Regions from separate parts of the Devosia sp. FJ2-5-3 genome, predicted to be linked through region 3. Evidence: predicted binding sites of a transcription regulator. Region 3 holds the regulator's gene; each other region holds the start of a gene.
What was found. The regulator LexA, encoded in region 3, represses DNA repair genes until DNA is damaged. The targets are predictions, from matches to a motif close to TGTTCNNNNTGTGTTCNG.

Region 1 (7,333 bases), 140 kb from region 3:
CATATCCTCGAAGAAGCCTTCTCCTGGCACACCCGCCGCCAGCAGACAGGCACCATGAAGGCCTAGGCCACAGCCAGGCGCACGCCCGGCGACATGAGCACCGCTGCCACCTTACGCCCGATGCATCCCTCCCCCTGACCAGGGGGAGGTTAGGTGGGGGTCCTTCACCACACCTCAGAAATACCGGCCTCGCTTCCGCCACGCCCCGGCCCTATCCTCACGCCACAACCAGCCAGGGAGAACTCCACATGCCCACCAATGTCAAAGACATGCTTGCCGCAGCCAATGCCGAGGTGCCCCGCATTTCCGCCGACGAAGCCCACCGCATGGTCAAGGAGCAGAACGCTGTCATCGTCGACGTCCGCGATCCCGCTGAGCTGGCTGCCGCCGGCAAGATCCCCGGCTCGGTGAACATCCCTCGCGGCATGCTCGAATTCCGCGCCGATGCCACCTCGCAATATCACGACGCCAATCTCAGCCCCGATCGCCCAATCATCCTCCATTGCGCCTCCGGCGGACGCTCCGCCCTCAGCGGCGCGACGCTGCGCCAGATGGGCTACACCAATGTCCACAATCTCGGCGGTTTCAAACCCGATTGGGTCGACGCGGGCGGCGAAGTCGAAAAAGTCTGACGCCCGGCTGGCCTGCCGACCACTCCCGGCAAGGCATTCCGGATTGTTCCTGACACGCCCTGTCAGCACACCTCGTCCATTCCCCGGTCACACCTGGGGGATGGAACATGGATTACGCACAAGCGCTCTGGATCTACACGATCCTCGTCTTCGGCATCATCGTCGTGCCGGGCATGGACATGTTCTACATTCTCGCCAACGCCCTCACTGGTGGCCGGCGTCTCGGCTTCGCGGCTCTTGCCGGTGTCATGCTGGGCGGTGCTGTCCATGCCCTTTTCGGCGCGGTGGCGGTGGGCGTCCTGGCCCAGCTTCCCAATGCGCTGTTCCAGGCCATGGTGCTTGTCGGCGCCGCCTACATGGCCTGGATCGGCTATACGCTCCTGCGCAGCGCCATTACTGTCGAAGGCATCGGACAGGCGACAACCCGCACCGATTGGTCTGCCTTCCGCCAGGGCGCCATTACCTGCCTTCTCAATCCCAAGGCCTATCTCTTCGTGCTGGCGGTCTTCCCCCAGTTCCTTCGCCCCGAATTCGGCCCGGTCTGGACCCAGGCAATCGCTCTTGGCATCATCACCGTCCTGATGCAGGGCGCTGTCTACGGCGCCCTGGCGCTGGCCGCCGGCCGGGGCCGCGACGCACTGGTCGGCAATCCCGCCGCCACGATCTGGATCGGCCGGGCAGCCGGCGCGCTCTTTATCGTCGTCGCCCTCTTCACCGCCTGGCATGGGCTGACCATGTCAATTGCCGGCTGATCATGGCCCCGAACGCTCCTGACAGCGTCTGTCAGCGCCATCCCGCATAGCGACTTGACCGAATCCCGGATGTTCTGCAAATGTTCACAAGATCAAACGTGCTTTTGCTGGCGCTTCGGGACACGCTAAGGTGAAAGCCGGCTGCGCAAGCCCGAGAAGACGACGGCTTGCAGCCCGGCCCCGCTACGCTTATCTGATGGGCTCTCCAGCCCCTCTTGCCCCCTTTGCTGCTGTGCCTTTCATCGGCACGACAAGCCACGGACGTGAAAATGAAGTCTATGCCCAGTCAGAACCGCGAGATCATTGTTCGCGGCGCGCGTGAACACAATCTGAAGGGCATTGACGTCAAACTGCCGCGCGACAGCCTCATCGTGATGACGGGACTTTCGGGCTCGGGCAAATCCTCGCTCGCCTTCGACACCATCTATGCCGAGGGTCAGCGCCGCTATGTGGAGAGCCTCTCCGCCTATGCGCGCCAGTTCCTCGAGATGATGCAGAAGCCCGATGTCGAGCACATCGAGGGCCTGTCGCCCGCCATTTCCATCGAGCAGAAGACGACCTCGCGTAACCCGCGCTCGACCGTTGGCACCGTCACCGAAATCTATGATTACCTGCGCCTGCTCTATGCGCGCGTGGGCATTCCCTATTCGCCCGCCACCGGCCTTCCCATCGAAAGCCAGACCGTGTCGCAGATGGTCGACAAGGTGCTGGAGCTGCCCGAAGGCACGCGGCTTTATCTGCTGGCCCCGATCGCGCGCGGCCGCAAGGGCGAATACAAGAAGGAACTGGCCGATCTCATGCGCAGGGGCTTCCAGCGCGTCAAGATCGACGGCGAATATCACGAGATCGAGGAAGCGCCCGCGCTCGACAAGAAGTTCAAGCACGACATCGAGGTCGTGGTCGATCGCCTCGTCGTCTCACCAGACATTTCCGGACGCCTTGCCGAAAGCTTCGAGACCGCCCTCAAGCTCGCAGATGGCATTGCCCTGGTTGAACTGGCCGACGAGAAAAACGAAGACGGCACGCCGCGCCAGATCACCATGTCGGAAAAATTCGCCTGCCCGGTCTCCGGCTTCACCATTGCCGAGATCGAGCCGCGTCTTTTCTCCTTCAACAATCCCTTTGGCGCCTGCCCGGTCTGCGATGGCCTGGGCACGGAGCAGAAGATCGATCCCGATCAGATCGTGCCCGATCCCACCCTGTCATTGCGCGACGGTGCCATCCTGCCCTGGTCCAAGACCAGCGCGCCTTTCTATCTCCAGACCCTGCAGGCCGTGGCGCGCCACTTCGGCGCCTCAACCGGCACCGCCTGGAACGAGCTGCCCTTCGAGGTTCAGCACGCGGTTCTCTACGGCACCGACAAGACCAAGATCGACTTCGTCTATGACGATGGCCTGCGCCAGTACAACACCTCAAAAGTGTTCGAAGGCGTCATCGGCAACCTTGAGCGCCGCTACAAGGAAACCGAAAGCGCCGGCATGCGCGAAGAGATCGAGAAATACATGTCGGCCAAGCCCTGCGTGGCCTGTGGCGGCTATCGCCTCAAGCCGGAATCGCTGGCCGTCAAGATCGATGGCTTGCACATCGGCAAGGTCACCGAGATGTCGATCCGCAATGCCAGCAAATGGTTTGTGGGCCTTTCTGAAAAGCTCACCCCCACCCAGAGCCAGATCGGCGAGCGCATCCTCAAGGAAATCCGCGAGCGCCTGAACTTCCTCAACGATGTGGGCCTCGAATATCTCTCCATGTCGCGCAATTCCGGCACGCTGTCGGGCGGCGAGAGCCAGCGCATCCGTCTTGCCAGCCAGATCGGCTCGGGTCTCACCGGCGTTCTCTACGTTCTCGACGAGCCCTCCATCGGGCTGCACCAGCGGGACAATGCCCGCCTGCTCGAAACTCTTCAGCGCCTGCGCGACCTCGGCAATACCGTTATCGTCGTCGAGCACGATGAGGACGCGATCCTGACCGCCGATTATGTCCTCGACATCGGCCCCGGTGCGGGCGTTCACGGCGGCCATATCGTCGCCGAGGGCACGCCCCAGGACATCCTCAATCACCCCGACAGCCTGACCGGTAAATATCTGTCGGGCCGCATGGGCATTCCCGTTCCGGCAGAGCGCCGCGAAGGCAAGAAGGGCAAGTCCCTGTCTGTGAAGGGGGCCACCGGCAACAACCTCAAGAATGTCTCGGTCGACATTCCCCTGGGCCTCTTCGTCGCCATTACCGGTGTGTCCGGCGGTGGCAAGTCGACCCTCATGATCGACACCATGTACCAGGCCATCGCCCGCCGCCTCAATGGCGCCCGCGTCGTCCCGGCCCCGCATGAATCGCTCACCGGGCTCGAATTCCTAGACAAGGTCATCGACATCGACCAGTCGCCGATCGGCCGCACGCCGCGGTCCAATCCGGCGACATATACCGGAGCCTTCACGCCCCTGCGCGAGTGGTTCGCCAGCCTGCCGGAAGCGAAAACTCGCGGTTATGGCCCGGGCCGCTTCTCCTTCAACGTCAAGGGCGGGCGCTGCGAGAAGTGCGAGGGCGATGGCGTCCTCAAGATCGAAATGCACTTCCTGCCCGACGTCTACGTCACCTGCGACGTCTGCAAGGGCAAGCGCTACAATCGCGAGACGCTCGAAGTCCAGTTCAAGGGCAAATCGATCTCCGACATCCTCGACATGACCATCGACGAGGGCGTCGACTTCTTCTCGGCCGTGCCGGTTATCCGCGACAAGTTCGCGACGCTCCAGCGCGTCGGCCTCGGCTATGTGAAGATCGGCCAGCCCGCCACCACCCTTTCGGGCGGCGAGGCCCAGCGCGTCAAACTCTCCAAGGAGTTGTCCAAGCGCGCCACCGGCCGCACGCTCTACATGCTCGACGAGCCGACGACCGGACTCCATTTCCATGACGTAGCCAAGCTTCTTGAAGTGCTGCATGAACTCGTCGACGGCGGTAACACCGTCATCGTCATCGAGCACAATCTCGAAGTCATCAAGACTGCCGACTGGATCATCGACCTTGGCCCCGAGGGCGGCGACGGCGGCGGCGAGATCGTCGCCAGCGGCACGCCCGAGGACGTCGCGTCCAATTCGCGCTCCCACACTGGCCACTTCCTCAAGGAAGTCATGGAACGCCGCCCCCACTTCGCCACCCGGGCAGCTGAGTAAGGTCGGCCGACACACACTGCACCACCACAGGATCATCCCCGCGAACGAGGAGGCCACTGTGAGGTGGGTAAGGCTAACGACGGTGCCAAAGTCGAAGAGCCGCCTCTGACGCAGAATAGTCCGTGGGCACCGAGCTGGACCAAGTGTCAACGGCTCATCGGCTCATGCGCCTCCCTCCCCCTCCGTGGGGAGGGATTGAGGGTGGGGGTCTGTGAGCCACGACCTCTCCCTAGACCTCCTTCCCCCTATGCCACGTAGCGCCCCCGGTGAGGCGCCGTGCCGCATGTCCGCGCCATTCACACTGCACCTCTCTAAATGCTAGCACTCTGCTAACAAATCGGGGCCTCGTGCGACTGCACTCACGGCAATGCCCGCAGATTGACCACTGCCCTCATTTTCGGCATCTTTCAAACACCGTGAAAAACCGCCATGCGCCTCATGCATGCGGCGCCTGCTTTCTCTGCTCTGGCGACACCTCGCAAATCGGCCCATCTTCGATGTGCTGCAACCAGCCCTGAGGGAATATGACCATGTTCGTGCGTGCCGTTTGGCGCCTGAAGCGCCTGGTCGACATCAAGCAGCAATTGCGGGAAATGGACGTCCCCACCACGCGAGATGCCGACATGCTGGGGGTTAGCGGGCCTGACTTCTCTAAGATGACACGGTCGCTCTTCGACCGTTAGGCCTCAAAGCCGCCCCGAAATTCCCTGTGGCCGCCGGATTGCCGTCCGGCGGCCACAGCTTTGCCCGGAGGCTTAACGAAAGCTGAACGGGCAGGATTAACGACTTGCAGAAAACGCATAGCTTCTCTGATCAATTTCCATCTGCTCACCGTCCGAGCCCCGTCCTATATACATTCTCGTAAACGAAAGGGACTTCAAATGGACATCCGCAAGACTTTCAAGAAATGGGCCGCCTATCAGCAGACCGTGCGTGAACTGGCCGCTCTCGACAATCGTCAGCTCAGCGATTTGGGCATCGTGCGTACCGATATCAATCGTATCGCCCGTGACCATGCCAATACGCTCTAAAACTATACTGACGAATATTACAATCCGAACGCCCGCTTCTCACTGAGACGCGGGTGTTTTCTTTTGCCTACTCCGTGATCGACAATCGCGGAACCATCGACTCCACGCCCCGTTGGCTGAACACCCCCCAACAGATGGAGTTTTCCGATGAAAGACCTCACAGGCAAATCGATCGCGATCCTCGCCACCCATGGCTTCGAGCAGTCCGAACTCCAGGTCCCGCTCGAGAAATTGCGTGGGGCCGGCGCCAGGGTCGACATCGTCTCCCTTAAGTCCGGCGCGATCAAGGGCTGGGACAAGGATGACTGGGGCGAGAGCGTTCCCGTCGACAAGACCCTCTCCGACGTCAAAGCCGACGACTACGACGCCATCGTCCTCCCCGGCGGCCAGATTAATCCCGATCTCCTGCGAGTCGAGCAGTCAGCGCTCGATTTCATAAAATCCTTCTGGGACGACAAGAAGGTCGTCGCCGCAATCTGCCACGCACCATGGTTGCTGGTCGAAACCGGCATCATCAAGGGCCGCAAGGTCACCTCCTACCCCTCCGTCAAGACCGATGTGATCAATGCCGGCGGGGTCTGGGAAGACAGCGCCGTCGTCACCGACCAGGGCCTCGTTACTTCCCGCAACCCGGGCGATCTCGACGCCTTCTGCGACAAGATCGCCGAAGAAATCAACGAAGGCCGTCACGAACGACGCGCCGCTTGAACTCGCCCATTGCCGGGGCATGGCGGGCTTGGTATTTGGCTCGCCATGTCACAAGAACCAATTCATATCATCGGCGGCGGCCTCGCAGGCTCAGAAGCCGCTTGGCAGGCAGCTGAATCCGGCGCCCAGGTCATCCTCCACGAGATGCGCGGCGTCAAAGGGACCGACGCCCACAGCACGGACAGCTTTGCCGAGCTGGTCTGCTCGAACAGCTTCCGCTCAGACGATCACGAGCACAACGCGGTCGGCCTTCTCCACGAGGAGATGCGCCGCTGCAATTCGCTGATCATGAAGGCAGCCGATGCGAGCAAACTGCCCGCCGGCGGGGCCCTCGCCGTGGATCGGCATGGCTTTTCAGCGCTCGTCACCAAGGCGCTCGAGGATCACCCCAACGTCACCATCCGGCGCGAGGAAATCGCCGGTTGGCCGCCCGAGGACTGGCGTCACGTCATCATCGCCTCTGGCCCCCTGACCTCTCCTGCCCTGGCGGAAGCGATCCTTGCCAAGACCGGCGAGGATTCCCTCGCCTTCTTCGATGCCATCGCCCCCATCGTCCACTATGACAGCATCAACCACGACATCGCCTGGAAGCAGTCGCGCTATGACAAGGTCGGCCCCGGCGGCAATGGCGCGGACTATCTCAATCTGCCGATGGACCGCGACCAGTATTTTGCCTTCGTCGAGGCGCTGAAGACCGCCCCGCTGCACGAATTCAAGGATTGGGAAAAGGTCCCCTATTTCGATGGCTGCCTGCCCATCGAAGTCATGGCCGAGCGCGGCGTCGAAACCCTGCGCCACGGTCCTATGAAGCCGGTCGGCCTGACCAACCCGCGCAATCCGACGGTAAAACCCTACGCCATCGTCCAGCTCCGCCAGGACAATGCCCTGGGCACGCTCTGGAACATGGTCGGCTTCCAGACCAAGATGCGCTACGGCATCCAGGCTGAAATCTTCCGCATGATCCCGGGCCTCGAAAACGCGCAGTTCGCCCGCCTCGGCGGCCTGCATCGCAATACGTTCATCAACTCGCCCAAGGTCCTCGGGCC
Region 2 (7,333 bases), 1.5 Mb from region 3:
GATCGCCTGACCGCAGCCTATCGGGCCGACATGTCCCCGACCGACCAGCCCAGGTCCAGCGCGTGGTTGAACCGGCAGCAGTTCGAAGTGAGCATGGTTTCGACCGCGTCGGACTATCTCGCCTTCGCCAAGATGCTGGGCAATGATGGCCTGGGTCCCAAGGGCCGGCTCATCGGGCAGCAATATCTGCGCTGGATGCTCTCCGACCATCTGACCCAAAGCCAGCGCGAGGCCTCAGCACCATTTCTCGATGGGCGAGGCTGGGGCTATGGGCTTTCGGTCGATGCGAACCGCCAGGTGAACGCCGATCTGGCTGGGGAAGTCGGCTGGGCCGGCGGACTGGGCACGTCCTGGACCAGCCAACTCGGGTCGAATTCGGCGATAGTCATTCTCGGCTGCAGGGCCATCGATCACCCCGATGTCTATTCCGCCCATGTCGAGCTGACTCGTTTGGCTTTGGGCTAGCGCCACCCCGCGCTCATAACTTTCCAGAGAAGGAAAGTTTCTTGCCAAGCGCACGCTGCGGCGATATTGGTTTCCGTAGTTGGAAACTTATGGGATTGCCATGACCCTCACGCTCCACCTCCACCCCCTGGCTTCGTTCTGTCACAAGGTGCTCATCGCCCTCTATGAGAACGACATTGCGTTCGAGGCCAGTCTTGTTGATTTTTCCAACCCTGGGTCGGCAGCGGCGCATATCGAGCGCTGGCCGGTCGGCAAGATTCCTGTCCTCCACGACAGTCGCGACAACAGGATCGTGGCCGAGACCAGCATCATCATCGAGTATCTGCAGCAGCACTATCCCGGCTCACTACCCCTCATCCCGAACGATTCCACCCTTCAGCTGGACACAAGGCTATGGGACCGCTTCTTCGATCTCTATGTCAGCGTGCCGATGCAAAAGATCGTGGGAGACCGCATCCGGCCCGAGGGAACCGCAGACCCGCATGGCGTTGCAGAAGCGCATGCCACCCTGGATGTCGCCTATGACATGGTCGAAGGCCAGCTCCACAACAGGCCGTGGATCACCGGCAAAACCTTTTCCATGGCTGATTGCTCGGCGCTGCCGGCCCTCTTCTTCGCCACCATCGTGCATCCCCCGGGGGATGATCGCCCACAGCTCGGCGCCTATCTCGAGCGTCTTCTGGCCCGCCCATCGGTCCAGCGCGTCTTGCGGGAGGCCCAGCCCTATTTCAAGTTCTTCCCCTATCGCGATGCCATGCCGACGCGCTACCTGGACCCCTCCGCATGACGGCCACCAATACTCTCGACCGCCTGTTCCAGATCATGGCCGATCCCTATCGTCGCAGCTTCGTCGAAAGGCTCTGCAAAGGGCCGGCCTCGGTAAAGGAGCTGGCCGCTCCTGCCGACGTGCAATTGCCTGCGGTGCTCAAGCACCTCAAAATTCTGGAAGAGGGCGGCGTGGTCGTCAGCGAAAAGACGGGCCGCATCAGAACCTACCGCATGCGCCGCGATGCCTTTGCAGATATCTCCGGCTGGATTGATAGCCGGCAAATGGAGATGCATGCTGCCTTCGACCGATTGGCCGATCTCATGGCCGAAATTCCGGAAGAAAAGGACCACTGATGGGCGTTTTTGTTGATCACAGGTCCTTTGTCATCGAGCGGGAATTGCCGGGCAGCCCTGCCCACGCTTTCCGCTTCTGGTCGGATCACCAGCTCAAGCGTCGGTGGAATGCCTGTCACCCCGATTGGCACGTGATGGAGGATCGCTTCGATTTCCGCATCGACGGGCAGGAAAGCATGATCTGGCAAATGCCTGATGGCACCCGCCAGGCGATGCTGGCTCATTTCCTCGAAATCCATCCGCGTCAACGGATCGTCTATGCCTATACGATGCGAACCGATGATGTGCCCATCTCGTCCTCGCTGGTCACCGTCGAGTTCGCGGGCGCCGCGAGCAAGACGATCATGACCTTCACCGAGCAGGCCGTTTTTGCGAGCGCTGCCGATGGCGACGTCCGGGAGCAAGGAACAGGCCTCGGCTTCACCCGCTTGCAGCAAGCAATGGCGGAGCTGGCGGAAGAGCCCGCGAGCGCCTGACCATTTTGGGCCAGGACTAGGCAGCATCAGCCCCCGCGCTCTGTCCGTCTGTCGATCTGTCCACATTGCGTCATATTCCTTCGGCACCCTCGTGGGATCGAGGGAGGATTGTGATGCGGCTCTCACTGAACACCTTGGCACTGTCGGCCATGTTGGCTGGCTCATGCCTCACCCCTGCAATGGCGCAGGCAAGGAATGAAACCGTCCACTTCGCCCGTGGCACTTCAGGCACCACCATAACAGGCAGCATTACGGGTGATCAAAGCGTCCGCTACAGCATCGGCGCTTCGGCGGGCCAGACAATGGACGTCCAGCTCGATACGGATAATGCGAGCAGCTACTTCAACATCACCGCGCCCGGCGCCAGCGAAGCGCTGTACAATGGCTCGATTTCCGGAAACGGGACCTCGTTTGTCGTCCCATCCAGCGGCAATTACGTTGTCGATGTCTACCTGATGCGCAATGCCGCTCGCCGCGGTGAAACTGCCAACTACGAGCTCACGCTTTACATCGAAAGTGGCCAGCAGGCACCCTCTGCACCGCAGCCGGCAAATCCTCCACAGAATGGCACCCCGGCTCAGCTGGACTTGAGCCAGATGCCTCGCTTTTGCGCTGGTGAAGCGTCAGCCGAGTTTGGAGTTCGGCCCCAGGAGATCACCGTCAATGCGGCATTCCAGAGCGATGATCGCTATGTGACGCAAGGCTATTTTGACCGCGATGGCGATACCACCTTCTTCAACTGCTGGTTTGCCCTTGATGGCAGCTTCGATTCATTGAAATAGTTCATGGCGGACTGACGGCCTCCACTGCAGGATGACGTTCATCCAGGTACCGTGGGGGCGTAAATGACCGACAGTGCGACGATTGTGGGCGCGGGCAGCGAACGGTTCAAGTTGAGGCTGTCCGCCATTCTCTGGTTCCTGCTTTTCCTCGGCTTTTTACTTGGGCTCCCCGTCCTCATCGAAGCGTCACCATGGATCCTGCTGGGCGTCGTGGTGCTGGCGCTCCTGCTGGCATTTCCCATCGCTTGGCTGGTCCGGCGCTGCTTCTCGGGTCAACGGCGGCAGCACTGGCGGACAAGCTATTTCAAAGCCGCGGTCGCAACCCTCTTTACCCTTTCGGCCTTGTTGGCGGCCCCGCTCTATTATCTTGCGCTGCAAACGGCGCTTCGGCCTTTGACTGTGCCCCAGGCAACCCTCTCCAACGGGACCAAGACCGTCATTTTCCAGGGTATGATGCATGTCGGGTCGGAGGGGTTCTACAAGTCCGTCATATATGATCTCGAGAAGGCGTTGAGCGACGGCAACGTGATCTATTATGAAGGTGTCGTCAGCGACCCGAAGGGCGATGCCTGGTTCTCCCAAACTCTGGCAGGTGGCGGTGATCTGAGCGCCAATTACGAGATGCTTGGCGATGCCTGTGGCCTGCAGTTCCAGATGAACTACTTCCAGTTTCTACGGGAAGATATGGCCGCCCGGCCGGACCGCCATGTCAACGCGGACGTCTCGACCGCCGACATGATGCAGGAGTACCAGCGTCTCGAGGCATCCGACCCCGGTTTCGCCCAGGCCGTTCACGCAGACCAGGCGAAATCGAAAGCGGACGACGCCACCGACGGGGGGATTGGCCAGATCGTCAACCTGCTTCGCGGCGCGACCCCGGAGCAGAGGAGTCTGGTCGGGACGGCATGCCGTGGTTGGCTTACCATGACGCTTGCGCGGCGCACCGGGCCCAGCGCACTCGATCCGGTCATCCTCGATTTCCGCAACCGCAAGCTTGCCGAACGGATCTTGGCTGACAGCCACCAGAACATCTACATGACCTATGGTGCCGGCCACCTGCCTGGGCTGCTGGCCGATCTGCAGGCTGCCGACCCTGCCTGGGAGATCAGATCGCTGAAATGGATGCGGACTATCGACACGCCCGAGGACCTGTCGGGCGCCATCGAGTAGGGATTTGGCTTGGGGAGACGGACATGACCGATCACGCAGCTTTTCTGGGCGAGGCGATTGCATTGTCGCAGGCGGCCATGGACCATGGCAACGAGCCGTTCGGCGCCGTGCTGGTCAAGGATGGCAAAGTGGTCCTGCGGGCGGAAAACAGCGTCTTTACCGGCCACGACATGACCAATCATGCCGAGATGAACCTCGTCAAACTGGCCGCGCAGCACTTTGGTGCCGACGCTCTCGCCGCGTGCACGCTCTATTCCAGCACCGAACCCTGCGCCATGTGCGCCGGCGCCATCTATTGGTCGGGCATCGGCCGGCTGGTCTATGCCTGCTCCGAAACGCGCCTGGGGGAGATCGCCGGCATCGGCCTCGATGTGCCCTCGCGCGCAATCCTCCAGACCGGCGCCCGTAAGGTCGATGTCATCGGTCCCACCGAACTCGAGGAAGATGCCGCCAAAATCCATCAGGATTTCTGGCCAAGCCATCTGGGCAAGGCCTGACGCCACCTAAGCCGTCTTGCGGGGAGAGTTTTTTCCGAATGGCGCCACCATGCGCCACGCGCCCCGCTTTGACGGCCCGATCACAATCCCTCCACCGCGCCACTTCCCAATTCCCTCGCCGCGCCAGACCCGGTATTCATCCAGAACAAAGGATGAACAAAAAAGATGGCCGCTCTTACCCTAAATCGCAAGCTGGCGGTTCTCGCCGATGCTGCCAAATATGATGCGTCCTGCGCCTCCAGCGGCAGCGAGAAGCGCAATTCGGCCGGCACGAAGGGGATCGGCTCGACGGAGGGCAGCGGCATCTGTCATTCCTATGCGCCGGACGGGCGCTGCATCAGCCTCTTGAAACTGCTGCTGACCAATTTCTGCATCTACGATTGCGCCTATTGCATCAATCGCTCTTCCTCCAACGTGGCGCGGGCGCGGTTTTCGGTCGAGGAGGTGGTCCAGCTCACCCTCGATTTCTACAAGCGCAATTATATAGAAGGCCTGTTTCTCTCCTCCGGCATTATCCGCTCGCCCGACTATACGATGGAGCAGATGGTGCGCGTGGCCCGGTCGCTCCGCGAAGACCATCTCTTCGCCGGCTATATCCATCTCAAGGTCATTCCCAACGCAGCGCCCGAACTTCTGGCCGAGGCCGGCCTCTGGGCCGATCGCCTCTCCACCAATATCGAGCTGCCCACCGATAGCGCGCTCGAAAGTCTCGCTCCCGAAAAGCGTCCCGCCGAAATCCGCACGGCCATGGCGCGGGTCCGTGGAAAACTCGATGAGGCCAAGCCCGAAAAGAACAGCCGCGTCAGGCCGAAGAAGTTTGCGCCCGCCGGCCAATCCACCCAGATGATCATCGGCGCCGACAAGGCCAACGACGACGCCATCCTCACCCGCGCTGCCGGGCTCTATTCCGGCTATCGTCTGAAGCGCGTCTATTACTCCGCCTTTTCCCCTATTCCCGACGCCTCCGCGCGCCTGCCGCTGGCGCCGCCCCCGCTCATGCGCGAGCACCGTCTCTACCAGGCCGATTGGCTCATCCGCTTTTATGGTTTTGACGTGCCCGAGATCGTCGCCGGCGGGGAAGGGGGCAACCTCGATCTGGCGGTGGATCCAAAACTGGCCTGGGCCCTCAAGGAGCGCGCGCGCTTCCCGGTCGACGTCAATCGTGCAGACCGTGAAATGCTGCTCCGCGTGCCGGGCCTCGGCGTGCGCAGCGTCGACCGCATCATCTCGAGCCGCCGTCTCACCCGGCTTCGCCTCGCCGACATTGCCCGCATTGCCGGCTCCATCGACAAGGTGCGCCCCTTCATCACCGCCTTCGATTGGACACCCGGGGGCCAGATCGATGACGCAAAGCTGCGCCAGCGCCTCGTGCCCCCGCCGCAGCAATTAAGCCTCTTCTGATGCTCGCGGTGCGTCTTCAAAGCCGCAATGATTTTGCCGAGTGGCGCGACAAGGCGCGCCGCCTGCTCGCGGCCGGTGTCGCCCCCACCGATGTCGTCTGGCGCAGCGCTGATGAAGCCAATGGGCTCTTCGAGGCCGGCGACGACATGCTTCCCATTGTCGAGGGCGCCATCGGCTCGGTTCCCCGCGAGTTTATCACCCTCGCCAAGACCGTGATCCAGCACTCTGATCCCGAGCGTTTTGCCCGGCTCTACACCATGCTCTGGCGTCTGCAGCAGGATTCGCGGATTCTCATGAACGCGGCGGATAATGCTAACAGTCTGCTAACGAATATGGCCTCTGCGGTGCATCGTGATGCGCACAAGATGAAGGCCTTCGTCCGCTTCCGCACCGTCCCCCTGGCCGGTGAAGAGCGCTATGTCGCCTGGTTCGAGCCCGATCATTACGTGCTGGAAGCGACCGCCCCCTTCTTTGCCCGGCGCTTTGCCGGCATGAATTGGGCCATCGTCACGCCCTATGCTAGTGCCTTCTGGGATCTGGAGAATTTGTCCTTCGGCCCCGGTGGCGCAAAGAAAGATGTCCCCGCCCATGACGCGGTGGAGGATGATTGGACCACCTATTACGCCGCCATCTTCAATCCCGCCCGGTTGAAAATTTCGATGATGAAATCCGAGATGCCGGTCAAATATTGGCGCAACCTCCCCGAGGCCGCCGGCATTGCCCCCCTGATCCGCAATGCAAGGCAGATGGAACAGGACATGATCGCCCGCGCCGCCACCCAGCCGCCGGCGCGCCACCTCCGCCAAAAGGCGAAGGAAATCAGCGCGGTAGATGAAGTTATCCAGTCTCTCCCCGCCGCCAGGGAGGCCATCGAAGGCTGCCGCCGCTGCCCCTTGTTCGAGCACGCCACCCAGCCCGTCTTCGGCGAGGGCCCCGAACGGGCGGAAGTGATGTTCGTCGGCGAACAACCCGGCGACCAGGAGGATCTGGCGGGTCGCCCCTTTGTCGGCCCGGCCGGAAAAATCTTCGACGAGGCGATCGAGGAAGTCGGCATCGACCGGAAAAAACTCTATGTTACCAACGCGGTAAAGCATTTCAAATTCGTGCCGCGCGGCAAGCGCCGCATCCATCAGAAACCCGACACCGGCGAGATTTCCGCCTGCCGGTATTGGCTCGACATGGAGCGGAGCCTCGTAAAGCCCCGCATCGTTGTTGCCCTCGGCGCCACTGCCGCCCAAAGCCTTCTGGGAAAAGCAGTTTCGATCTCCAGGATGCGTGGCGAACCCATTGCGCTCCAGGATGGTTCGACCCTTATCGTCACCAACCATCCCTCCTATCTCCTGCGCATTCCGGACCCCGAGGCCAATTCCCAGGAACGGGCTAAGTTCTTGGCAGATCTACAACTTGTGGGAAAGCTGAT
Region 3 (7,333 bases):
CTCTCTTCGTTGATGTCGAAGAAGAACAATTGCTGACGGCCGGGATGCCAGAGCGGGCCTTCGCCGAGTGAACATTTGCTGTCGATAAATAGGCGTGCCGTCTCGGTCATGCCGTGGCTCCCTTGTCATAGGCGGCAACCGCCATGGCGGCGCGCTGGCCGACTTCGGCGGCGCTGCGGCCGGGGGTATAAATATAAGTTCCAAGGCCGAAGCCGGCGCAGCCGACACCAAAGAACTCGTCGAAATTGTCGGGATTGGCTCCGCCTACGGCATAGAGCGGCAAATCCGGCGGCAGCACGGCCTTCATGGCCTTGATGCCCTTCGATCCCAGCACCTCTGCCGGGAAGAATTTCAGACCCGTCGCACCAGCCCGGATCGCCCTGAACGCATCTGTGGGGCTGAACACACCCGGATAGGATTTGAGGCCCAGCCGAACCGTTTCGGAGATCACCAGTTCATTGGTGTCGGGCGAAACGATGAACGTGCCCCCGGCCTGGGCCACAGCGTGCACATCTTCCTCGGTCAGCACCGTGCCGGCGCCGATCTCGGCCCTGTCCGACAAAGCCGCTGCGGCGCGGGAAATGCTCTCGGTGGCGTTGGGGGAATTGAGCGGAACCTCGATGAGGGTAATCCCGGCCTCAACAAGCGCTGTGCATACGGGCACGGCTTCGTCGGGGGTAATGCCGCGCAGGATGGCGATGATGTGGCGATGGGACATGACAGCAGGATCCTTCAGGCGTTGGCGCGGGCAGTTTTGAGACCGGCGAGGACGACCTCGGTGGCATCGACGAGGCGGCCCGAGGCGCCGGCCATTTCCAGCACCCGGACATAGAGCGCACAGAGGCGCGCCGAGCCGATAAGGGGAACAGGGGTGTTACCGATCTGGTCGCGATTGGCGGCGATTTCCGTGCCGATGAGCAGGCCCGAGAGGTAGCCGGCGCACCAGGACGGATCTCGCCCCGACAGGAGCGCGGCAGCGCGCACGCGGAACAGCTGCCCGAGGAGATCGGCGGGTCTTGCCAGACCATCGCTCGCACCGGCGTCGAAACCGGCATCGCGTTCGCCGCCATCGAGGTCCCCGGTGAGGGAGTGGCGGAGCACGGAGTGGGTCTTGAGCACTTCGAAGATTTCACCCGTCATTGCGGTGGTGAACCCTTCAATGCGCGTGCCATTCAGTTGGGCCCATTTCGAGTGCGTTCCAGGCAGGCAGACGAGGCCGGAATAGTCGGGAATGAGCGTGGCAAGGCCAAGCAGCTGGGTCTCTTCTCCGCGCATGACATTCTCGCCACCATGGCGCTGGCAGACGCCGGGAAGGATCGAGACCGTATAGCGGTCATTGCCCGCATCGGGATGGACGGCGCCGTCGTGGAGGCCGCGCAGATCGGTGGGCGCTTCGAGATAGGGCGCTTCGAGCCACCCCTGACGGGCCCCGGCCATGCCGCAGATGAGGACATCAACCGGTCCGGACACCTGCAGTGTCTCGACGATCTCGCCCAGCGCGCCGGCGAATTCCTCGCGCTTGAGCTTGCCCATGCCCCGGTCGGAACTGGCGGTGGACACGATACCGCCGCTCTCGCTCATGCCCCAAGCCCGCAGATTGGACGTTCCCCAATCAACGGCAATCCAGGCCACAGACTCACTCACCTTGCCGAACCTCCCCAGCACGCCTTTGAATTCGGCGGGACCCTAATCCAAGTTCAGCGAACCCGGAAACCCCATTTGAGTTCATTCGGGTCTCACCCTTCCCGCCTAGTTCAAACGCCTCTCCCGGTCCGCTCGCCTGGTAAGATTTCTGCAGCGTTCCGACAGATGTCTCTCCCATATCGTTCCGTGAGACGAAATTGTATGATTTTTTGCGTCTTGCACATTCACAGCGCCGTTTGGCGTGATAGAACGATGCAACTCAAGGCCCGCGTTCGCTTCGGCGGACACTTCAAGGAACAAGCACTATGACTGCAGAGAATGGCGGCAACCGCGCTCGCAAGTTGCGTTCGCGCGCGTGGTTCGACAATCCAGACAATCCGGACATGACCGCACTCTATCTCGAGCGCTACATGAATTACGGCGTGTCGCGCGAGGAACTGCAGTCCGGCAAGCCGATCATCGGTATCGCCCAGACCGGCTCTGACCTCAGCCCCTGCAACCGTCACCACATGGTGCTGGCCGAGCGCGTCCGCGAAGGCATCCGCGAGGCCGGCGGCATTGCCATCGAGTTCCCGGTCCATCCGATCCAGGAGACGGGCAAGCGTCCGACGGCCGGCCTTGACCGCAATTTGGCCTATCTCGGCCTCGTCGAAGTGCTCTATGGCTATCCGCTCGACGGCGTTGTGCTGACGATCGGCTGCGACAAGACCACGCCCGCCATGCTGATGGGCGCAGCAACCGTCAACATTCCGGCCATCGCGCTTTCCGTGGGCCCCATGCTCAATGGCTGGCACAAGGGTGAGCGGACGGGGTCGGGCACGATCGTCTGGAAGGCCCGCCAGATGCTGGCCGCAGGCGAGATCGACTATCCGAAATTCATCGAGCTGGTGGCTTCCTCGGCCCCGTCGACCGGCTATTGCAACACAATGGGCACAGCCTCGACGATGAACTCGCTGGCCGAAGCCCTGGGCATGCAGCTGCCCGGTTCGGCGGCCATCCCGGCGCCCTATCGCGACCGACAGGAAATGGCCTATCGCACCGGCAAGCGCGCCGTGGAAATGGTGCATGAGGATTTGAAGCCCTCCGACATCCTGACCAAGGAAAACTTCCTCAACGCCATCGTGGTCAACTCCGCCATCGGCGGGTCGACCAATGCGCCGATCCATATCAATGCCATCGCCCGCCATATCGGCGTCGAGCTCAATATCGACGAATGGCAGGCGCATGGGCACAAGGTGCCGCTGCTGGTGAACATGCAGCCGGCGGGCGAATATCTGGGCGAGGATTATTACCACGCCGGTGGCGTTCCCGCGGTGGTCAACGAGTTGATGAAGCACGGCCTCATTCATGAGAACGCGCCGACCGTCAACGGCAAGACCATGGGCGAAAATTGCCGCAACACGGTGATCGAGGACGACAAGGTCATCCGGACCTTCGAAAATCCGCTGAAGGCCGAAGCCGGTTTCCTCGTGCTGCGCGGCAATCTCTTCGACAATGCCATCATGAAGACCAGCGTGATCTCACCGGAATTCCGCGATCGCTATCTCTCCGATCCCGATCATCCGGGCATGTTCGAGGGCAAGGCGGTGGTGTTCGATGGTCCGGAGGACTATCACCACCGAATCGATGATCCCTCGCTCGATATCGACGAGCACACGCTGCTGTTCATGCGTGGCGCGGGCCCGATCGGCTATCCGGGTGCGGCGGAAGTCGTCAACATGCGTCCGCCCGATTACCTCATCAAGAAGGGCATCCATTCGCTGGCCTGTATCGGCGATGGTCGCCAGTCGGGTACTTCGGGTTCGCCCTCCATCCTCAATGCTTCCCCGGAAGCGGCTGCGGGCGGAAATCTGGCTATCCTCAAGACCGGGGACCGGGTGCGCATCGACCTCAACAAGGGCGAGGCCGATATCCTGATTTCGAATGAGGAAATCGCCACCCGTCGCGCCGCGCTTGAAGCTGATGGCGGCTACAAATTCCCCAAGCACCAGACGCCCTGGCAGGAAATCCAGCGCGGCCTCGTCGACCAGCTCGGCAACGGTGCAATTCTCAAACCGGCCGAAAAATACCAGCGGATCGCGCAGACCGAGGGCATTCCGCGCGACAACCACTGACAAGGTTTTTTGCGTCTCACTCCCTCGCCGCATGGCGGGGGAGTTTTTTATTGCCTCTCTCGTCCAAGGGCTTGCCGCTCAATGGGGCATGCCGAAGCGCCGCCCGGCTCCAGGGGAGCGTCGCGTGGACACGGTCGCGATGCCCTACGGGCACGGTGAAAAGCGGCTTTCGCCCCGAATTGATAGAAATAGAAGAGGCGAAAGCCGCTTCCCACGACCGGTTTTTTGGGCGCATGCCTTGAGCGGCCCCCTTGCGGGTGGTGCTGGGTCCTGCGTCGAGGCATGACCCCGAAAGGCAGAACCGGCACCGGCCGGTGGTCGACATCCACGCCCCCGCCCAGGCGACCCCGTGCGGCCCGTCTCCCCGCCCGACGCTTCGTCGGCGCCGCGTGTTATCGGCGGGAACGGGGCAATGATGGCACGGGAAAATGGGGACGGGGATAAGCGGGATATTTTTGGTTTGGAGAGGCCCCTCACCCCAACCCTCTCCCCGGAGGGGCGAGGGGGCGCAGGAGGGGATGGGCTTGGGGGAGGAGCTGTCAACCCCCGCGGTGTCATTCCCGCGTAAGCGGGAACCCCTGTTGGTGGGTGTTCAGTGATGAGAAACGGCGGCCCCGCTTTCGCGGGGATGACGCGGTGGTGCGCTGGAAGACGTGGTGTTCGGGCGAAATGGATTGCCCGGACGAGCCGGGCGATGACGGTGGAGCGAGGGCGCGCAACGCCTAGGCAGCGAGCTGATTGGCCGATAGCGAGGGCCCCCTCACCCCGGCCCTCTCCCCGAAGGGGCGAGGGGGCGCAGGAGGGGAGGGATCCCCACAATGTCATTCCCGCGAAAGCGGGAACCCCGGTTTGCCTGGAGGGAAAACGGAGGTCCCCGCTTTCGCGGGGATGACATGGTGGTGCGCTGGAAGATGGCATGTCGCGGCACCGAAAATAGGGCGTTGGAAACAACTGGATAGGTGATCCAGCGCGCGCCCCGGGATTACCTTGGCTATGTGATTTTGGGGAACGCGCTGAGGTGTTCGTGGCGGATGCGCCAGCCGTCCTGGTCACGGCCAAGGACCGTCGTGCCGCGACCGCTGCCTTGGGCGGGCTGGCCGTCGACCGTGGCGCGCCAGCGGAAGGTGTAGGTACAACTGGCAGCCTTGTCGCCAATGGCAGTCCAGTTGAGATCCTCAAGCCAGTAGGTTTCGTCGGCAAGCTTGCGCCAGGTCGCTTCGAACGCGGCGCGTGCCGCGGCGACGCCGGCGTGGGTGCCCGAGCTGAACCAGAATGTTGCGTCGGGATCGATGAGCGGCACGAGCAGGGAAAAGTCGTGCCGGTTGATGAGCTCGGCATAGCGCGCCATCACCGTTTCCGGTGAGGCGCGGTCCGAGGACATCAGTATTTCCGCAAGAGGCCGACGAGCCGGCCCTGGACCTTCACACGGTCGGGCGGGAAAATGCGGGTTTCGTAGGCCGGATTGGCGGCTTCGAGCGCTATCGTATTGCCCTTGCGACGGAGGCGCTTGAGGGTCGCTTCCTCGTCATCCACCAGGGCAACCACGATCTCGCCGGTCGAGGCAACATCCTGCTTCTTGATGAGCACGGTGTCTCCATCGAATATGCCGGCGTCGATCATGGAATCGCCGCGCACTTCGAGAGCGTAGTGCTCGCCGGGCCCGAGCATTTCAGGTGGAACGGCAATGGTGTGGGAGTGGGTCTGGATCGCCTCGATCGGCGTACCGGCGGCGATACGGCCCATGACCGGGATCGAAATCGGGCGAGCATAGTCGTCAGTGCTGCGCGAGGGGGGCGAGGCGACCTTGCCCAGATTGCCCTCGATGACTTCGGGCTCGAAGCGCACCTTCCGGCCGCCAAGCGAGGGGTTCATCGAATCGGGCAGCTTCACCACTTCGAGTGCACGGGCCCGATTGGGCAGGCGCCGGATGAAACCACGTTCTTCGAGGGCGGTGATCAGCCGATGGATTCCCGATTTCGAAGCAAGATCAAGGGCGTCCTTCATCTCGTCAAAGGAGGGCGGAATGCCGGATTCCTTCATCCGCTCATGGATGAACATCAGCAATTCGTGTTGTTTGCGCGTCAGCATTTGCCCCTTGACCCCAGAATCGGAACATAGACGGAACGACCATACGCGTTCCGTCTATGTTCTGCAAGAGTCCCTAAAAAGTGGCTCTAGTTTATGGGGAGGGCGTCGACCAGCGCGCCGATGGGCTGACCGGGATCATGTTCGGGCTGGACGATCAACATGTCTGCCTGCGCGAGGGACGAGGTATGGCCGCTATCGGTCTGGGCACTCGGCATCAGAGCCGGGCCGGTTTCCGTGTGCACCAGATGGGCGCGCATGAAATGGCGGCGGGCGCTGTTGGGCGGCGTCGGCGCGAGGAGGGGCAGGCGCCAGAAGTGCGGCTCCGCCTGGCCCAGCCAGCGGCGCAGGGCCGGGAGGATGAAGACGATGGCCGTGACCATCGCCGAGACGGGATTGCCGGGCAGGCCGAAAACCAGGGTTTTTCCGCGCGTGCCGAACATCAGCGGCTTGCCCGGGCGCATATTGATGCGCCAGAAATCGAGGGTCACGCCCAGATCTTTGAGGACATCCTGCACGAGATCATGCTCGCCGACGCTGGCGCCGCCAGTGGTGACGAGAATATCGGGTTCGTCAGCGAAGGCGAGGGCGAGTGTACCGCGGAGCAGGTCGACCCGGTCGGGCACGATGCCGAGATTTGCTATCTGGTCGGCATAGGGCGCGAAGAGCGGCGCAAGGCCAAAACTGTTGGAGGCGACGATCTGGTCCGGGCCAAGCGGCGTGCCGGGGATGACGAGTTCATCGCCGGTGGCGAGAAGCGCGATGCGCGGGCGGCGGGCGACGGCAAGCGAGCCGCAATTGGCCGCAGCGGCGACAGCGATCTGCATGGGCAGAAGGCGCGTGCCGGGCTCGACGAGGGTGTCGCCGGTGGTGAAATCATTGCCGCGGGGACGAATGGAGTGGCCGAGGCGGGCAGGGGCGGTGAAGCGCACCCTGTCACCTTCGCGGATGGCCTCTTCCTGCATGATGACCATATCGGCGCCGGGCGGGACGGGCGCGCCGGTGAAGATGCGGATGGCCTGGCAGGGGCCAACCGACCCGGCAAAACCGGCGCCGGCCTGTGAGGTGCCGACGACGTCGAGCCATTGATCGGGCGCCACATCGGCGGCGCGGAGGGCATAGCCGTCCATGGCGCTGGCGTCGAAGGGTGGTTGGTCGTGCTGGGCGATGATCGGGGCGGCGAGAACGCGTCCGGCGGCGGCCGAGAGGTCGACCGTTTCGGGCACGATCTCGGGCACGCGGGCCAGAATGGCGGCGAGGGCGTCTTCGACCGGCAGCAGGCTCATGGCGCGCGCCGGAAATCGCCGGATTTTCCGCCGGATTTTTCGACGAGGCACATATCGGTCACGACCATTGCCCGGTCGATGGCCTTGGCCATGTCGTAAAGGGTCAGCGCAGCGGTCGAAGCGGCGACGAGGGCTTCCATCTCCACCCCGGTCTGCCCAGTGGTTTCGGCCGTGGCGAGAATGAAGATGGTGGCTTCGCCATCG
Region 4 (7,333 bases), 130 kb from region 3:
CGAGCTCGGCGGCTTCCGCATCCTCACCACCTTCGCCACCGACGATATCGTGCGCGGCCTTCAGCTCGATCTCTCGCTCAGCGTATTGGTCAATCTCGGGCTGATCGGCTTTGCCTTCCAGTCCTTCCGCGTCGCCCTCGCCTCCGCCATTCCCAATCTCTTCCCGATATTGGGCACCGAGGCGTGGCTCTATTTCTCCGGCGCCGGATTGCAGCTGACGACCGTCATCGCGCTCACCATCGCCTTCGGCATCGCGGTGGACGACACGGTCCACTTCCTTTCGCACTATCTTCACGGCCGCCGCGAGGAAAAGCGCAGCCACGAGGACGCGGTCAAGCACACGCTCCTGCGCATCGGCGGCGCCATTGTCGCCACCACGGTCATCCTCTGCGCCGGCACCGCCATCCTCGTCTGGTCCGAACTGCCGCAGGTGGCCATGTTCGGTTCGCTCTTCGTCATCACCCTGGCGCTGGCGGTCCTCGGCGATCTCTTCATCCTGCCCGCCCTGCTCATTGCCGGGGGCAAGTTCTTCCATCCATTGGGCAAAATCAAAGTGCGCACCGCCGATCACGACGCCACCCCCGATGATCCCACCGGCGATACCATCACCGGTGACGGCGATACCATCACCGGTGATGAGGGAACCGGCGGGGCCGCGCCCAGTCCCGGGCGCGCCTGATGCCTGATGCGCCTCCAAAATTTGCACCGAATCTCGCCGTATTTGCTACAAGAAACCGCATGACAGCCGGGGGGCTCGTTGTGACATCTGGAGGCTTTGCCATGACCTTTCTCGGAACCCTGACCCGTGCGCTGGCACTGGCGGGCGTGATTGCTTCTGCTGGCTTGTCGGCAGCTCCGGCCTTTGCGGGCCCCGCCGAAGTCGCCCTGCTGAAATCCTATATCGGCGATTGGCGCGGCCGCGGCACGCTCATTGGCGCTACCAAAGAAAGCGTCGTCTGCCGCCTCGCGCTGACTCAGGGCAATCAGGACAAGGTCAATTACAACGGCCGCTGCACCCTGGCGGGCACCAATCTCTCCGTCGCCGGCACCATCGCCTATGTCGACGCCGCCAGGCGCTACGAAGCGGCCATGACCTCGAACGCCACCTTCACCGGCATCGCCGTCGGCCAGAAGCGCGGCAGCGGCCTTGTGTTCAATCTGCGCGAGCGTGAAGAAGACGAAGAAGGCAAGCCGATGAACATCGCGGCCCAGATCAGCCTCACCAATAGCGGCATCGGCGTCACCTTCGAGGTCGTCTACGTCGAATCCGGCGACAGCCTCCGCGCCGAAGTCCCCTTTTCGCGGTAATTCTCCTGTCATTGCGCGCCCTCTGAGCACAATCATTGTGCTCTGATGCCCGGCAGTCGTCGCCAGCCTCTCGGCTCCTACCACCCTCCCCCTCGAGGGGAGGGCAAGCAAAGCTTGGGTCCGAGGGACCCTAGCGGCGCTCGGGAGGGGGGCTCTATCTCAGGTCAAGTCTGCAAGCCTCCGAACCTGAAGCAGAACCCATGCGAGCCCTCGTCCAGCGCGTCCTCTCCGCCTCCGTCACTGTCGATGGCGAGATCACCGGCCAGATCGATCAGGGCCTTCTCGTCCTCGTCTGCGCCATGCAGGGCGACACCGAGAAACAGGCCGATTGGCTCGCGGCAAAAATCGCGAAACTGCGCATCTTCTCCGACGACGCCGGCAAGATGAACCGCTCGCTGCTCGACATCGGTGGCGCAGCGCTCGTCGTCAGCCAGTTCACTCTCGCCGCCGACACCAGGGGCAATCGCCCCGGCTTTTCCAGCGCAGCCGCCCCCGATCTCGGCCGCGCGCTTTACGAACGCTTCTCCGCGTCCCTCGCCGGCCAGGGTATCCCCGTCGCCAATGGCCGGTTCGGCGCGGACATGAAAGTGGCTCTCGTCAACGACGGCCCGATCACCATCTGGCTCGATACCGAGCAATAACTCTTCCGCTTCCAGACGAAAGAAGGGGCCGCTTGCGCGACCCCTTCCCGTGCCCCGGCTGAGGCAGCCGGAGCACCGCCCATTATACTTGGGCTGATTATTTGAGGCGTGCCGTCCAGATGTCCAGCGCTTCGTCGCGGCGCGGCGTCCAGTCGATGCGGTCCGAAACACCATAGAAGTCCGGCTGGAAGTAGAGGAAAATCCAGGGCGCGTCGTCGTGATGGATGGCCAGCATTTCGTCGACGATCTTGCGCTCGGCGACTTCATCGCGGTCACCCAGCATGGCCCAGCGCTTTTCCCATTCCTCGTTCTTCCACATGCCGGTATTCACCGGCGCATCCCAGGAGGAGAACAGCGACATGTCGAAGATCGCGCTCCACAGCTGGCCACCCTGGCCGATGAAGAACATCGGGCCGGCGCGGTGCTCGCGCGCCATCGGCGAAAACACCGACATGTCCATCAGATCATTGGTGGTCTCGACGCCGACATCGCTCAGATATTGAGCAAGTGCCTGCTGCACCTGGCCGTCATTGAGATAGCGTCCCTGGGGACCCTGCATGGTGACGGTGAAGCGCACCCCGTCCTCGCCGCGCGGATAACCCGCTGCATCGAGCATTTCCTCGGCTTTGGCCGGATCATAGGGATAGGGCTTGATGTTGGGATCGCCCAGATTGGCAAGGCCATTGGCGCGTTCGCATTCGGTGCCCAGCAATTGCTTGCAGATGGTCGGCACGTCGACGGCCATGTTGAGGGCCTGGCGCACTTCTTTCTTCTTGATCGCTTCGCCTGCCGGGGTGCCGTCAAAGGCGCCCGAGAAATTGAAACCGGCGAACATGCGGCGCGTACCGGCAACCGACACTACCTTGGCGCGGCCCGAAGCGTTGACGACATCGCTCTGGTCAGGCGGAATATTGGTGGCGATATCGACATTGCCGGCCAGAAGTTCGGCCGTGCGCGTGCTCGATTCCGGGATCACCTTGAAGATCACGTTCTCGAACGGCACCTCTTCGAGGGTATACTGGTCGTTGCGGGTCAGCACGACACGGTCGGCGCGCACCCACTCCACCAGCTTGTACGGTCCAGAGGCAACCGGCGAAATCGCCGCTTCCTCGACGCTCAGCTTCTCGTAGCTGTCCTTGCAGTGGATGAGGATATCGGCCGTCATCCCCGCAACCGTCGAGGAATAGTTCTTCACCTGGAGGACCGCCACATCGGGCCCCTCGGCACGTGCACCGACAAAGCCGATGGACGAATAGGTAAAGCCGGGCACGTGGCCGATAAAGCCGTTGGCGGGATCGGCTGCACGGTTGAGCGTATAGGCGACGTCTTCGGCGTCCAGTGTCTCGCCGTCTTCGCACTTGAGACCCGGGCGGATCTTGAAGCTCAGCTCCGTGCCTTCGTCGTTCCACTCATAGCTCTCGGCAAAATTCGGAACGATCTCGCCTTCCGGCGTAACCGAAAGCAGCGTGCCCCACAGCGCCATCGCCACGTTCAGCGACGAGGCCTGGTTGAGCATGTCGGGCTCGAGCGACTCGATGTCGACAGACTGGGCAACGACCAGCGTGTTTTCTGATGGTTGAGCCAGGGCAGGCAGGCATGTTGCCAGCAACAATCCCGCTGCAATGCTTAGTCTAGATTTCATGGGTACTCCCTCCAAGGATACAGCCGGCGCAACACCGACGACAAACACCCAGCGACAACGGACCCCTTCTCCGTCACTCACTGTATGATTGCATACTGTATACATTCATAAAATGGAGCATCCCGACGTCTGTCAAGGGCGTTCAAGGGACTAGGATCCGCCAAGATCGAATTTATTGGCCGAGGCGACCGACCATGGCGCGGACGTTTCGCCGATCTGCGATGCAGGAGCCACGAGGATTGAACGTCGATAAGGGGGGAGTGGACAGCGCAACGCTGGTACGGCGATCTCACCGCACCAACGCTGTCCCAGATCTTTAGCGGGAAATTGTCACGCGCCCCGCGAGCGCATCGCACCGCGCGCCGTGGTCACTGGCCCGCGACTGAAATTTGACCATGTCGCCGGGCCACAGCCCGGCGATCTGTCACGGCACTTTATGTCCGGCAGCGCGAAACAGGCGGTACCATTCTTCGCGCGTCAGCTGGATATCGGAACCCGCGACGCAGTCGCGAACCCGTTCCGGCTTTGTCGTTCCAAGCACCACCTGGATATTGGCGGGGTGTCTGACGATCCAGGCAACGGCGATGCCCGTCGGCGTGACCTCGTATTTGCGCGCCAGTTCGTCCAGCACATCATTGAGTTCGGCAAAATTCTCCCGGTCACCGATGAAGACGCCCTTGAAAAAACCTTGCTGGAAAGGCGACCACGCCTGCAGCGTCATGCCGGTGAGGCGCGAATAGTCGAGCAGCCCCACATCGCGGGAAATGGATTGGTCGAGCCCGCCCATATTGGCGGCAATGCCCTGGGCAATCAGGTTCGCGTGCGGAATGCTCAGCTGCACCTGGTTGTAGACAAGCGGCTGCCGGACCGCCGTCTTCAAGACTTCGATTTGTCCGGGCGTGTGGTTCGAAACGCCAAACTGGCGCACCTTGCCCGACGCATGGAGCAGGTCGAACGCTTCGGCCACCTCTTCTGGTTCGACCAGCGCATCCGGGCGGTGGAGCAGGAGGACATCGAGATAGTCCGTCTTGAGAGCCGCCAGCGATCCATCCACCGCTTCCAGAATGTGTTCCTTGGAAAAATCGAACCAGCCGCGTCGGATGCCGACCTTGCTCTGGATGACGACGCGCTCGCGTTCGGCCGGAGAGAATGTCACCGCATCGCCAAAACGCTGCTCGCAGACATGGTCCTTGCCGCCATAGATGTCGGCATGGTCGAACACCGTAACGCCCGCCTCGATGGCACTATCGACCAGGGTCCGGATCGCATCATCCTCCATAGTGGTGATGCGCATGAGCCCCAGAACGACGCTTGAAACCTCCTGCCCTTCCGGCCCGACCTTGTAATTCCGCATACTATCCTCCTCGATAGAATCTGTGCTTGCTGTTCCAGCGCAGAAAAAAGGCCGCTTTCGCGGCCAATTTAATGTCATGGTCTAATTCCCGACGGAAATCTCCGCCGTCTTCCCGAATGAATCTCGATCAGAAGGGGATATCGTCGTCCATGCCGCCGGGCTCGAAGGCCGGTGCATTGGCCGCAGGCCGACGGGCGCCGCCGCCACCCGCATTGTTGTCGCGACCACGGAAGCCGCCATCGCCGCCCCCGCCATAGCCGCCGCCACCACCGCCGAAGCCGCCGCCTTCGCCACCACCGGCGCTGGCACCTTCGCCACGGCCGTCAAGCAGCGTCAGGTTGGAGTTGAATCCCTGCAGCACCACTTCGGTCGAATATTTGTCCTGGCCGGACTGGTCCTGCCATTTGCGGGTCTGCAGCTGGCCCTCGATATAGACCTTGCTGCCCTTGCGCAAATAACTTTCGGCCACGCGGGCAAGACCTTCCGAGAAGATCACCACGCGGTGCCATTCGGTCTTCTCGCGCTTCTCGCCGGTATTGCGGTCCTTCCAGCTTTCCGAGGTGGCGATGGAAAGGTTCACCACCTTGCCGCCGCTCTGCAGGTTCCGCACTTCCGGGTCATTGCCCAGATTGCCCACCAGAATAACCTTGTTCACGCTGCCAGCCATGGCGCTATCCCTTCCAATTCAGTCCCGCCCGGGTTCGGTCGCAGGACCCTCACAAATCTCTCGACCCGTCGCCGCCATATCCCGCGCGGGGCCTCTTGGGCTCATCTTAGCCTCTTTCGCGGCGACAGAATGAACAATTCTACCGACGCCCACATCTTTCCAATCGAGCCTAACCAGCTGACACCAATTAATGTTCACTATATGTTCCAGTCAGCGCATAGTCAATATTGTTACTTGACCCCTCGGCGAAGCCTTGATTTTGGAGGCCCCGGACGCAGATGGTTATGACAATGAGGAGATCGCCAATGGGCGACTTGACCACCCGCATCCGCCATCCCGACCTCATGGGCCGCATCATGACGCCCGAGGCCGCCGCCGCGCTGATCGAGGACGGCATGGTGATCGGCATGAGCGGTTTTACCAAATCCGGCGATGCCAAGGCCGTTCCGCTGGCGCTGGCCGCCCGCGGTCATACCGATCCCTTCAAGATCACGCTGATCACCGGCGCCTCGCTCGGCCACGAAATCGACCGCAAGCTGACCGAGGCCGGCGTCCTCGCCCGCCGCATGCCCTTCCAGGCGGACCCGACCCTGCGTAAGGCCATCAACCGCGGCGAGGTCATGTTCATCGACCAGCATCTGAGCGAGACGGTGGAGCATCTGCGCTCCAACCAGCTCGGCCCGGTCGACTACGCCATCATCGAGGCCGCCGCCATCACCGAGACCGGCGCCATCGTCCCCACCACCTCGATCGGCAATTCGGCCAGCCTCGCCATCCTGGCCAAGAAGGTCATCGTCGAGATCAACCTCGCCCAGCCGCTCGGGCTCGATGGCCTGCACGACATCTACATTCCCTCCAAGCGCCCCACCCGCGCCCCGATCCCGCTCATGGCCTGCGACAGCCGCATCGGCACGCCCTATGTCGAGATCCCGCCCGAAAAGATCGCGGCCATCGTCGTCACCGACACCGTGGACAGCGCCTCGAGCGTGGTTCCCGCCGATGACGACACCCGGGCCATTGCCCGCCATCTCATCGGCCTGCTCGAGCGCGAGGTCGCGAGGGGCCGGCTCAATCTCTCACTGCAGCCCCTCCAGGCCGGCGTCGGCTCCATCGCCAATTCCGTGCTTCAGGGCCTCGCCGACGGCCCCTTCCACAATCTGCGCATGTATAGCGAGGTCCTGCAGGACTCCACCTTTGACCTCTTCGATGCCGGCAAGCTCACCTTTGCCTCGGCCTCCTCCTTCAGCCTCAGCGCCCCCTACGCCTCGCGCATCTATGAGCATTTCGAGCGCTACAAGGACAAGCTGGTCCTCCGCCCACAGGAAATCTCCAACCACCCGGAAGTCATCCGGCGCCTGGGCATCATTGGCATCAATACCGCGCTCGAATTCGACATCTATGGCAACGTCAATTCCACCCATGTCGACGGCACCATGATGATGAACGGCATTGGCGGTTCCGGCGATTTCGCCCGCAATGCCTATCTCTCGATTTTCGTCACCAAATCGCTGGCCAAGGATGGCGCCATTTCCTCGGTCGTCCCCATGGTCAGCCATGTCGACCACACCGAGCATGATGTCGATATTCTCGTCACCGAGATCGGTCTCGCCGATCTGCGCGGCCTCGCCCCGCGCGAGCGCGCCCGGATCATCATCGACAATTGCGTGCACCCCACCTATCGCGACCAGATGAACGACTATTTCACCCGCGCCCTGGCCCGC

Region 1: a site for LexA is predicted at 1,455-1,472, ahead of uvrA (excinuclease ABC subunit UvrA). Genes of this name have one in related genera too.
Region 2: a site for LexA is predicted at 4,654-4,671, ahead of N0P34_RS17335 (putative DNA modification/repair radical SAM protein). Genes of this name have one in related genera too.
Region 4: a site for LexA is predicted at 5,804-5,821, ahead of ssb (single-stranded DNA-binding protein). Genes of this name have one in related genera too.

What each region holds. Positions count from the first base shown of each region.
Region 1 covers NZ_CP104007.1:1,999,446-2,006,778, reverse strand. Annotated here, with positions in the region: gene N0P34_RS09770 (acetyl-CoA hydrolase/transferase family protein) at 1-66, shown strand, start outside; gene N0P34_RS09765 (rhodanese-like domain-containing protein) at 249-632, shown strand; gene N0P34_RS09760 (LysE family translocator) at 740-1,384, shown strand; gene uvrA (excinuclease ABC subunit UvrA) at 1,654-4,548, shown strand; gene N0P34_RS09750 (hypothetical protein) at 5,079-5,231, shown strand; gene N0P34_RS09745 (DUF1127 domain-containing protein) at 5,430-5,579, shown strand; gene N0P34_RS09740 (type 1 glutamine amidotransferase domain-containing protein) at 5,727-6,287, shown strand; gene trmFO (methylenetetrahydrofolate--tRNA-(uracil(54)-C(5))-methyltransferase (FADH(2)-oxidizing) TrmFO) at 6,333-7,333, shown strand, end outside.
Region 2 covers NZ_CP104007.1:3,603,071-3,610,403, reverse strand. Annotated here, with positions in the region: gene N0P34_RS17370 (serine hydrolase domain-containing protein) at 1-465, shown strand, start outside; gene N0P34_RS17365 (glutathione S-transferase family protein) at 566-1,252, shown strand; gene N0P34_RS17360 (metalloregulator ArsR/SmtB family transcription factor) at 1,249-1,587, shown strand; gene N0P34_RS17355 (SRPBCC domain-containing protein) at 1,587-2,063, shown strand; gene N0P34_RS17350 (hypothetical protein) at 2,177-2,845, shown strand; gene N0P34_RS17345 (hypothetical protein) at 2,909-4,015, shown strand; gene N0P34_RS17340 (nucleoside deaminase) at 4,039-4,512, shown strand; gene N0P34_RS17335 (putative DNA modification/repair radical SAM protein) at 4,678-5,913, shown strand; gene N0P34_RS17330 (UdgX family uracil-DNA binding protein) at 5,913-7,333, shown strand, end outside.
Region 3 covers NZ_CP104007.1:2,139,315-2,146,647, forward strand. Annotated here, with positions in the region: gene N0P34_RS10400 (SMP-30/gluconolactonase/LRE family protein) at 1-110, opposite strand, end outside; gene N0P34_RS10405 (2-dehydro-3-deoxy-6-phosphogalactonate aldolase) at 107-718, opposite strand; gene N0P34_RS10410 (2-dehydro-3-deoxygalactonokinase) at 733-1,644, opposite strand; gene N0P34_RS10415 (IlvD/Edd family dehydratase) at 1,950-3,758, shown strand; gene N0P34_RS10420 (nuclear transport factor 2 family protein) at 4,750-5,139, opposite strand; gene lexA (transcriptional repressor LexA) at 5,139-5,846, opposite strand; gene glp (gephyrin-like molybdotransferase Glp) at 5,933-7,129, opposite strand; gene moaC (cyclic pyranopterin monophosphate synthase MoaC) at 7,126-7,333, opposite strand, start outside.
Region 4 covers NZ_CP104007.1:2,006,794-2,014,126, reverse strand. Annotated here, with positions in the region: gene N0P34_RS09800 (MMPL family transporter) at 1-679, shown strand, start outside; gene N0P34_RS09795 (hypothetical protein) at 781-1,308, shown strand; gene dtd (D-aminoacyl-tRNA deacylase) at 1,509-1,949, shown strand; gene N0P34_RS09785 (ABC transporter substrate-binding protein) at 2,047-3,591, opposite strand; gene N0P34_RS09780 (aldo/keto reductase) at 4,016-4,945, opposite strand; gene ssb (single-stranded DNA-binding protein) at 5,073-5,612, opposite strand; gene N0P34_RS09770 (acetyl-CoA hydrolase/transferase family protein) at 5,918-7,333, shown strand, end outside.